3 regions of the Paeniglutamicibacter sp. NPDC091659 genome follow, and region 3 is predicted to be linked to each of the others. Evidence: riboswitches for the same ligand, from Rfam matches in the RefSeq annotation. Region 3 holds a riboswitch; each other region holds the start of a gene.
What was found. A riboswitch is a leader RNA that binds a small molecule or an ion and turns the genes downstream of it on or off. The one in region 3 is predicted to bind S-adenosylmethionine.

Region 1: linked by a shared signal. The riboswitch ahead of ACIQLF_RS16890 (hypothetical protein) and the one ahead of ACIQLF_RS07740 (O-acetylhomoserine aminocarboxypropyltransferase/cysteine synthase family protein) in region 3 are both predicted to bind S-adenosylmethionine.
Region 2: linked by a shared signal. The riboswitch ahead of ACIQLF_RS03565 (OsmC family protein) and the one ahead of ACIQLF_RS07740 (O-acetylhomoserine aminocarboxypropyltransferase/cysteine synthase family protein) in region 3 are both predicted to bind S-adenosylmethionine.

What each region holds. Positions count from the first base shown of each region.
Region 1 is NZ_JBIVTO010000010.1:45,071-48,335, forward strand. It holds gene ACIQLF_RS16880 (sodium:solute symporter) at 1-618, shown strand, start outside; gene ACIQLF_RS16885 (DinB family protein) at 748-1,326, shown strand; SAM riboswitch class IV at 1,339-1,448, shown strand; gene ACIQLF_RS16890 (hypothetical protein) at 1,469-1,741, shown strand; gene ACIQLF_RS16895 (VIT1/CCC1 transporter family protein) at 1,970-3,073, shown strand; gene ACIQLF_RS16900 (ROK family protein) at 3,176-3,265, opposite strand, start outside.
Region 2 is NZ_JBIVTO010000001.1:785,569-788,833, reverse strand. It holds gene ACIQLF_RS03580 (MarR family winged helix-turn-helix transcriptional regulator) at 137-640, shown strand; gene ACIQLF_RS03575 (hypothetical protein) at 852-1,178, shown strand; gene ACIQLF_RS03570 (DUF4190 domain-containing protein) at 1,491-1,805, shown strand; SAM riboswitch class IV at 1,911-2,029, shown strand; gene ACIQLF_RS03565 (OsmC family protein) at 2,069-2,614, shown strand; gene ACIQLF_RS03560 (amino acid permease) at 3,197-3,265, shown strand, end outside.
Region 3 is NZ_JBIVTO010000003.1:12,426-15,690, forward strand. It holds gene ACIQLF_RS07735 (CoA-binding protein) at 1-182, opposite strand, end outside; gene ACIQLF_RS07740 (O-acetylhomoserine aminocarboxypropyltransferase/cysteine synthase family protein) at 182-1,555, opposite strand; SAM riboswitch class I at 1,722-1,817, opposite strand; gene ACIQLF_RS07745 (histidine phosphatase family protein) at 1,948-2,499, shown strand; gene ACIQLF_RS07750 (methyltransferase domain-containing protein) at 2,533-3,180, shown strand; gene ACIQLF_RS07755 (MarR family winged helix-turn-helix transcriptional regulator) at 3,177-3,265, opposite strand, start outside.

The DNA.
Region 1 (3,265 bases), on a different contig from region 3:
GCAACCCAGCTTCTGCCGGTGGCAGTCGGCGGTCTGGTCCTCGCAGCGGCAGTTGCCGCCATGATGTCCACCGCATCGGGTGCACTGATCGCCGCGGCAACCGTTGCCCGCACCGACGTCACCCCGTTCGTCGCCGGCTGGTTCGGCAAGGAAATCCGGGTCAACTCGAACGAGAACCCCGAGCACGACGTGCGCGCCAACCGCATCTGGGTATTGATCCTGGGCCTCGTGGCCATCCTCCTGGCCATCATGGTCTCCGACGTGGTCGCGGCCCTAACCATCGCCTACGACATCCTTGTCGGCGGCCTGCTGGTGGCAATCATCGGCGGCCTGATGTGGAAGCGCGGCAACGGCATTGGCGCAGCAGCGTCGATGGCAGCCGGAACCGTCGTCACGCTGGGCACCATGATCGTCCTGGAAATCCAGGCCGAGAACCGCTTTGACGGAATCTACGCCAACGAACCGATCTACTACGGCCTGATCGCCTCGGCCATCGTTTACGTTGTCGTTTCACTTGCCACGCGGCCCACCGCGACCGCAGTCATCGACGGCTGGAACTCCCGCGTCGCCGGCGAAGGCGACGTCGAGGGCATCGAAGTCGAGTCAATCGCAAAGTAGCCCCTCCGGGCGCTCGAACGGGCCCTGCCGGATACGCGTCCTTGGATGCATATTCGGCGGGGCCCGTTGTCATGCAAGGGGCGTTGCGCACCTAGCCAGTGGGGCATTCCCGCTCCTAGGCTATTGCCCATGGACGATCTGAAAAACCACCTGCTCACGTACCTCAACGCTTCCCGCGAAGCCGTGCTGTGGAAGGCCGAGGGACTGGGCGACTACGACCTGACCCGGCCCCTGATGCCCAGCGGAACCAACATCCTGGGCCTCATCCAGCACCTGGCCTGCGTGGAACTCGGGTACTTCGTGGAATGCCCCGGACAGACCGTCGAACATCCGCGCTTCATTGCCTTGAGCCAGAGCGAGGACTCCGACTACGACATGTGGGTTCCGGCGGACGTCCCCAGCGCGGACATCCTCGATTTCTACCGCAGCGCCATCGACTCGGCCAACCGGAACATCGAGGCATTGCCGCTCGATGCCCCGGCAACGGTCCCGTGGTGGGCAGCGGAGAAACGGAACACCACGATCGGCCGACTGCTCATCCACATGAACGTGGAGACCGCCCGCCATGCCGGTCACATCGACATCGTGCGCGAACTCATTGACGGCAGCTCCGGGGATCGTCGCATTTCCCCCAATTTGCCCGATTATGACGCGAAAGCGTGGACTGATTTGTACCAAAAAATTCAGCTCGCGGCCGAGTCGCGATAGTGTGGTGACCAGCTTCACGAGATGCGGCGCCAAGCTCCGACTGGCCGCGCACCAACCCCAGGTTCATGGGTGGTTCGGATGAAGAAGCGGCCGGTGCCACAAGGCGGCGGCAAGAGCTAGTGAAAGGCCGGCCGCTGCCGCCATGGAACACTCCGTCCCCGTACTTCCCCTCTTTGACCTCCACCGCGCCGTCATCGACTTGAACCTGCACGGTTCCTGGCGCAGCTTCCATGTCGACGACGCGCCCGCCGTCTCCCGCGCACTGGCCGACGCCGTTGCAGCCCCGCGTTGGGACGCGGCGTCGTCGAGTTTGTTGATCCGAACCCCGGTCACCGGAAACACCGCAGGCCGGACACACATTTTTAGCCTCGTCGAATTCTCTGAAGCCCGCCCGAAGGCTAAAGTTGTTCGCTGAAGGGGAGTAGTTCCGAGTCCACCATTCACGGTGGCGGCGGTGCGTCGACATACTGGCCGCAAAGTTGCGGCCCGGCAAACCACCTCGCGGAAATCCGGCGGATTTCTTTGAGGCGAACGAGACCTTCGGCCCACCACGGTGGCCCGAGGTTCAACGCACCCAAAAACTTTGCTTGTTCCTCCCCATCGCATGGCCTCACCCGCCATGGACACCGACCGAGGACGAGACATGACGCCACAAGCGCCAACCCCCACTCACGCCCAAATCAAACGCTGGCGCAAGTATCTGGCCGACGAAATCGCCGAGGGCGCGGTCTACCGCGAACTTGCCAACAAGCGCACCGGCGAGGAACGCGCCATCCTGCTGGGCCTGGCCGACGCCGAAACCCGCCACGAGGAACACTGGCGCAACCTGCTCGGCGACCACGCGGAGAAGGCCACCCGTCCCACGCTGCGCCGCACGATGCTGCGTGTCCTGGCCCGCCACTTCGGTTCCGTCTTTGTGCTGGCACTGGCCCAGCGAGCCGAGGGCGACTCCCCCTACGCCGCGGACACCGACGCCACCCGCCAAATGGCCGCCGACGAGCTGGTCCACGAGGAGGTCGTGCGCGGCCTGGCAACGCGCGGGCGCAACAGGCTTTCGGGCAACTTCCGTGCCGCGGTGTTCGGCGCGAACGACGGCCTGGTCTCCAACCTCGCCCTGGTCATGGGCATCGGCGCCACGGGCGTGGCCAGCTCCCTGGTGCTCTTCTCCGGCATTGCCGGCCTCCTGGCCGGCGCCTTGTCGATGGCCGCCGGCGAATTCGTCTCCGTGCGTTCCCAACGCGAGCTGCTCTCCGCTTCCAAGCCCACGCAGATCACCCTGTCCGCAGCCCCGGACCTCGACCTCGACGCCAACGAGCTGGTGCTGGTCTACAAGGCCCGCGGCATGAGCGACGAGGACGCCGCGCACCGCGCGGCCGAACGCATGGGCCTGTACTCCTGCGACTGCAACCCCACGCTCTCCCTGTGGCCCGAACGCGAAGTGGAGGAAGAGGAAATCGAACACGAGGAAATCGGTTCGGCCGTGGGCGCCGCATCGTCGTCCTTCTGCTTCTTCGCCTCCGGCGCCGTCATCCCGATCCTGCCCTTCATCTTCGGCATGAGCGGCACCCCCGCCATCATGCTCTCCGCCGTGCTGGTCGGCATCGCGCTGCTCGTCACCGGCGGAGTCGTCGGGTTGCTCTCCGGAGCCTCCCCGACCAAGCGCGGCCTGCGCCAGCTGGCCATCGGCCTGGGCGCGGCGGGAATCACCTACGCGCTCGGCCTGCTCTTCGGCGGCACCGTCGCCTGACGCCAGGCGCAGCAATGAAACTGGCCGGCGGCCCCGTGAAAACGGGCCTGCCGGCCATTTTCATGTCCGGGTGGTCGGTTGTTCGCCGGTTCGAACGCCCGTCTACCCCAGTGCGTTCCGGGCCAGGTCGGCAGCGCCCACCAGGCCCGCATCCGGGCCCAGGGCCGCGCCGACCACCCGGGCAAAAGGCCG
Region 2 (3,265 bases), on a different contig from region 3:
GACAAAACGGAAGAGCCCTGCTCGTAGTGTGCCGCTGGCCCCGTGATTTGTCCCGCCCCCGGGGAAGCCGCGGGCCCGGCGTCGTTCACCGATGTTCCGCCCTGTGGCCCCGGGGAAACGCACTAATATGGACTTCATGGAACCCCCTAGCTCCGAGCCAACCCCCGACGTCGACAAGCCCGCCGATCCGCAGGTGCTGGAGCCGTTGATGCAAGAGGTCGAGAAGCAATTTTCGATCATGGCCGTCAAAGCCCGCACCGCGATCCGCAAGCGTGCGCTGGACATCCACCCGGAGCTGCAGCCGCTGGGCTACAGGGTCCTGTCGATTTTGGTCAGGCAACAGGCACAGCAACAAATAGTCCTGGCATCGGAACTCCACGTGGACAAGGCCACCATGAGCCGGACCATCAAGCAATTGCAGAGCCAAGGACTGGTGACCAGGGAGCCCGACCCGAGCGATGGGCGCGCCATGCTCGTCAGCATCACGGATGCCGCCCGGGAAGCATGGGTCGCATCCGGGACACGGGCCAGGATCCTGATGCGCGAGCGGTTGTCGAATTGGGAACCGGATGAGATCCGTCGTTTTGCCGACTTGCTGGCACGGCTCAACGACTCGGAGTCTGAGCAGAGCGAGGGTTAGTCGTCGCCAAACCATGATCGATACCGCCGCCCGGGCCCCAGCAGCCGAGACTTTCCGGCCCCACGCGGCTCGGATGGCACTTGTGATCATTTCGTTGCGCTGGACGGCGATGCTTTTCGCCATTTCATGGCCAAACGCCGGTACGCTCAAAATCTAAGGACGCACCTTAGACATCATTCACTTGCACCATCATCTTTTTCGCGGAGGAAAAATGACTCAGCCGGCCGACAACCAGCCACAGTTCAATGGCGCTGCCCCGTACCAGGGAGCACCTACGTACATCCAGAACAGCCCCGAGCAGCTGCGCGGCGCCCAGCTTGCCCAGACTTCCATGATCCTCGGCATCCTGTCACTCTTCGTCGTCGGGATCATCCTTGGCCCGATCGCCATTTCCAAGGCCAAGAAGGCAGAAGAGCTCCACACTGCGGCAACCGTCGGCAAGGTAACCGGCTGGATCGGAACCATCCTCGCCATTCTGAGCATCATCGCGTTCGTGCTCATCACGGTCGTAGCCGGCATGGCCGCTTCCCAGTCGTAAATCCTCACGAAACCATGAAGATGGCGGCCCACCAAGAATTCAAATCTTGGAGGGTCGCTATTTTTGTGTTTTTGCCAATTGCCCGGCGGCACCCAAGGCAATCTCGGAATTCCCCGAACCGGAATTCTCCGTCTGCGGCGATCCTCCGTTGGCCCAACCCATCTGCAAACGACCGGAATCGCCACGAACCGAAGATGACCCAAGGGCGAGCCTCAAGTGCACCTGCAGTCATCTTTGGCGTCCCGACAAGGCATCTTGCGCCTTTTGCCGTGGGGACTCCGCTAGTCTCGATTCAACCGGATGTTCCGCCGCATGGCCTCCGGCAACCAGAGCTATCACGTCGGAGGAAACATGACACAGTACCCGGAGCTAAATCGAGGCCAACAGCTTGCCCAGACCTCGATGATCCTGGGCATCCTTTCCCTTTTCGTTCCCCTTGTCGGCATCGCCTTGGGCATCATCGCCATCAACAAGGCAAAGGAGGCCGAGCAGTTGAACACCGACGCGACGGTCGGCAAGGTGACTGGCTGGGTCGGCACCATCTTGTGGATCCTGTCAGTGATTCCCTTTTTGCTGCTCATCCCATTCTTCTTGCTCACGCCCTTCTTTTTCTCCACAGGCAGCTGACCCGGCACGCAGCTGACATGGCGGCAGGATCGTCCCCCGTTTCATGACGCTGCATGAAGCATTTTCTTGCCTCGCGCTCGGTATCCCCGGCACACTTGTCAACAGAATCACGAGTTCCAACCATTCACGACCCTGGTCGGTTGGACGGCAACCCCCTTCGTCATAGCGGGGTGCTCCAGGTGAAGATTCGACGCCGTCCAACCGGACCGGCGTAAGTATGGCGACGTGGTTGGCACGCGCCACCACGGAAGGATCGATCTCCCATGTCTGAGACCCTGCTCGAAACCACCCCCGACATCCTGCGCGCCGAGAAGCTCAACGCGGCCGGAAACGCCTGGGGCGAGCGCATCACGGCGGACACCGCAAGTGCCTCGCTGACGTTCAAGGCCAACGGAACCGCCGTCGGCTCCGTCGCCACCGAAGTCACCGCCGGCAAGCACACCTTCCTGGTCGACGAGCCGGTCGGCCTGGCAGGGGACGACGCGGCGGCAAGCCCCGTCGAGTACGCCTTGGGCGCATTGATTTCCTGCCAGGTGGTCGTCTACCGCCTGTACGCCCACCAGCTGGGGATCAAGATTGATTCGCTGGACATCGATGCTGAGGCAGACCTCGACGTGCGTGGGCTCTTCGCAATCGATGAGACGGTTCGCCCCGGCTTCGGCGGCGTCCGGCTCAAGGTGACGGTGTCCGGCCCCGAGACCCGCGAACGCTACGAGGAGCTGCAGGCGGCCGTCGACGCGCACTGCCCGGTCTTCGACATCATTGCCAACCCCACGCCGATCAGCGTGGAACTCGTCGTCGCCGACTAACTATTTGCAGCAATTGATCGAGGGGGCCATCCGGCGGGTGGCCCCCTCGTCGCGTTTGGGCGGCCGATGACGGGCGCATTCGGCCGATCGCCCTATATCACACCCGGTTCGGATGAACACTGGCTCAGGGCCACTGTCGAGTCTTCCCCGGGGTGGCCCGATTCTCATTTTGTGACGAACGCCCGTCATAATAGTCAGTGTCGTTTCGTTGAATCTGAGCAATCAGACGGTATCTCCGAGCGACATTTCCGGGCCTAGCAGGCCCAGATCAAAGACTGTGGCATGGTCTTGATCCAGATAGACCACCGCCGGGAAGCTACCAATGCATCAGCAATACTGTGCCTCGGAGCGGACGAGAACAAGGTTATCCATTCGACCATCTGTGGCTCACGCCTTCGGATTGGCAACCTTGCGTGACGCTCTGTATAGTCCACCACCCCGAATTTCCCCGGAAAAAACCGCACTAATACAGGGATGTGCGGTATGTGAGAAACCAGACACACGTCACGCAGCGGCACCAGCACACGGATCCCCTGTGAGCAAAGTCGCTTCAATGGCCTCCGGTGGTGTTGCATGACACCCATGAGCAGAACTTCCGTGACACTTGAAAATGAATCGCTGGTGCAGCGTGGCACCGCGAACACCGTCGGC
Region 3 (3,265 bases):
ACCGGGTTCACGAAGTAGACCTTGTACTTGGAGGAGGACAGCAGGTAGGTCGCCACGAAGTAGGAGGCGCGCGACGGCTTGTTGGAGGCTCCGACCAGCGCAATCGACTTGGTGTTCCGCAGGATCTCCAGGCGTTCGGCGGCGTTCGGGCCGACCCAGGTGCGGGTTTCGGTGGCGCTCATTACTTGGCTCCCGTCGTGGCGGCGGCGCGTGCCGCGTCGATGGAGCAGGCGGCCCCGTCGTAGACTTCCTCGGCCGGCGCGGCAAGCACCTGCTGCGAGGCGGTCAGGGCCTGGTCCAGGTCCCAGAGGATGTCTTCGAGGTCCTCGAGTCCCACGGAGAAACGGATCAGGTCCTCCGGGACGCCGGCCGCGACCAGCTGGTCGGCGGTGAGCTGCTGGTGGGTGGTGGAGGCCGGGTGCAGCACCAGGGTGCGCACGTCGCCGATGTTGGCCAGGTGGCTGGCCAGCTGCAGCGCCTCGATGAAGGCGGTGCCGGCGGCGCGGCCGCCGTTGATGCCGAAGCTGAAGACCGAACCGACGCCCAGCGGGAGCAGTTCCTTGGCGCGCTCGTGGTGCGGGTGGGACGGCAGGCCGGCGTAGTTCACGTAGGAGATGCGCGGGTCGGCTTCCAGCCATTCGGCCACGGCCTTGGCGTTGGAAAGGTGCGAATCCATGCGCTGCGGCAGGGTCTCGACGCCCTGCAGGAGCTGGAACGCGGACTGGGCCGGAAGCGCCGGTCCGATGTCGCGCAGCTGCTCGCTGCGCAGCTTGGTCAGGAAGCCGTACTCACCGAAGTTGTCCCACCAGGAAACGTTGCCGTAGGAGGCCACGGGCTCGGTCATGGACGGGAACTTGCCGTTGCCCCAGTTGAAGGTGCCGGCCTCCACGACGACGCCGCCGAGGGTGGTGCCGTGCCCGCCGAGGAACTTGGTGGCCGAGTGGATCACGATGTCGGCGCCGTGCTCGATGGGGCGCAACAGGTACGGGGGAGTCAGCGTGGAGTCAACGACCAGCGGCAGGCCGGCGGCGTGCGCCACCTCGGCCAGGCCCTTGAGGTCGGCGATGTCGCCGGACGGGTTCGCGACGACCTCGGTGTAGACGGCCTTGGTGTTCTCGCGGATGGCCGCGGCGAATTCGGCCGGATCGGTGGAATCGACAAACGTGGTCTCAACGCCGAAGCGGCGCAGGGTCACGTCGAGCTGGGTGATGGTTCCGCCGTAGAGCTTGGAGGAGGCAACAATGTGGTCGCCCGCGCCGGCCAGGGCCGCGAAGGTGATGAACTCGGCCGCCATGCCGGAGCCGGTGGCCACGGCGCCGATGCCGCCCTCGAGCGAGGCGATGCGTTCCTCGAAGGCCGCAACCGTCGGGTTGCCGATGCGCGAGTAGATGTTTCCGTACTTCTGCAGCGCGAAGAGGTTCGCGGCATCGTCGGAGTCCTTGAAGACAAACGAGGTGGTCTGGTAGATCGGGACGGCGCGTGAACCGTGCTCGGCATCCGGGGTGCCGCCGGCATGCAGTGCGCGCGTGCGGAATCCAAATTGATGTTCGGCCATGAGGGTGGCTGACTCCTTGCGTATGTGGCAACGGCCATCCGGGGTGCGGACGGCCCTCGCCTGTGGGGCTGGGGGGTGCTTCTCCCGGGTCAATGCGGTGCCGACTCGCCCCGGAGGGGCCGCTAGGGGTCCCGCAGGGGTTCGGCACCGAAGATTGCTTACGCGCTCTCCATCGTTTCTGGCGGTAGCACCTTGTTCACCGGAGTGTGAAAGGTTGCTGCGGCGTCATGGAACCAGATCTCTCGGCCGCTCGGGATGGGGTGTTGATCCATTGTGGCAAGAAATCGACCGACAGCCAAAGATTGTGAGCTTAGGTTGCGAATGCTGAGACGAAAATCGAAGAATCTGCGCCCCCTGCATGGCCGGAATTTTGCCGGGCTAGGCTTGTGGGTATGAGTGCAACGTTGGTTTTGGTCCGTCACGGTGAAACAGCCTGGAATGCCGAGGGCCGTCTCCAGGGTCAAACGGATATCCCGTTGAACGATGTTGGCCGCGAGCAGGCCTATGTCGCAGGGCAGGAACTGGCGGGCTCGCGCTGGGACGTCCTGGCGTCGTCGACGCTGGGTCGCGCCGTCGAAACCGCGGAACTCATCGGGCAGAACCTGGGCCTGGTCCTGACCGAAAAAATCGGCGGGCTCCAGGAGCGCCACTACGGAAACGCCGAGGGCCGCGTGGCCTCCGGCCTGCCGCGCGAGGAAATCGACGTGCTGCTGCGATCGGCCGAACCCGAGGAAGCCGTGGCCGCGCGCGGCATCAGGTCGCTCTGCGAACTGCTGGAGCGCCACGAGGGCAAGCGCATCGTCGTCGTTGCCCATGGAACGCTGATCAGGCTGACCGTCGATGCGCTGGTTCCGGGTCGCAAGACGCCGATCATGCGCAACGGGCAGATGCTCGAAGTCGACATTGCCTCGCTGCGGCGCCATGCCGGCGCCCCCACGCACTAGCGAGGCCACCGCACCCGGACGCACGATGGTGGGGTGAGCGAAAACTTCTTTGGCGACCGCGGTTTCTATGCGCGCCGGGCGCGGGCCTACGACGCAATGCTGGGTTCCCCGACCTACAACAGGATCTGCTGGGGAACCCGCCCCGACCAGTACGCGGCCTTCGCGGCGCGGGCCATCGGCTCGGGCGACGGACCGCTGCTCGAGGTGGCCGTGGGGACGGCCAGAGCCACGGCGCTGCTGCATGTTGCCGGCCGCCGCCCCACGACGCTGGTGGACCTGAGCGCGCCGATGCTTGAGGTGGCCCGCGAATCGATTCGCCGGGCCGCCGGCGGGGAAGTGCCGGGGCGCATCGCCCTCGAATGCCGGGACATGCTTTCGCCGCCCGACGGACGACGCTACGAAACCATTTTGGGCCTGGGTCTGCTCCACCTGGTCCCGGACGTGGGGGCCGTGATTTCCGGGCTGGGCGACCAGCTCCAGGAACACGGGTCGCTGCGCCTGGCCTCGCTCGTTCGGGGCTCGGCCCGGTCCAACGCCTACCTGAAGCTGCTCAAGGCACACGGCGACATCGCCGGCATCCGCACGGCCGCGGAGCTCCGCGACCTGGCGGTGGCGGCAGGCGTCGGAAACGTCTCCGTGGATCGCGAAGGCGCCATGGCCTACGTGACCATTTCGCGCTAGGAATCCCCGCGCTTCAGGTCGATTGCGACGCGCTTGCTTTCGCGCTCGAAGCGGTCCAGGAGGCGCAGCAGGTCGCTGCGGTCCT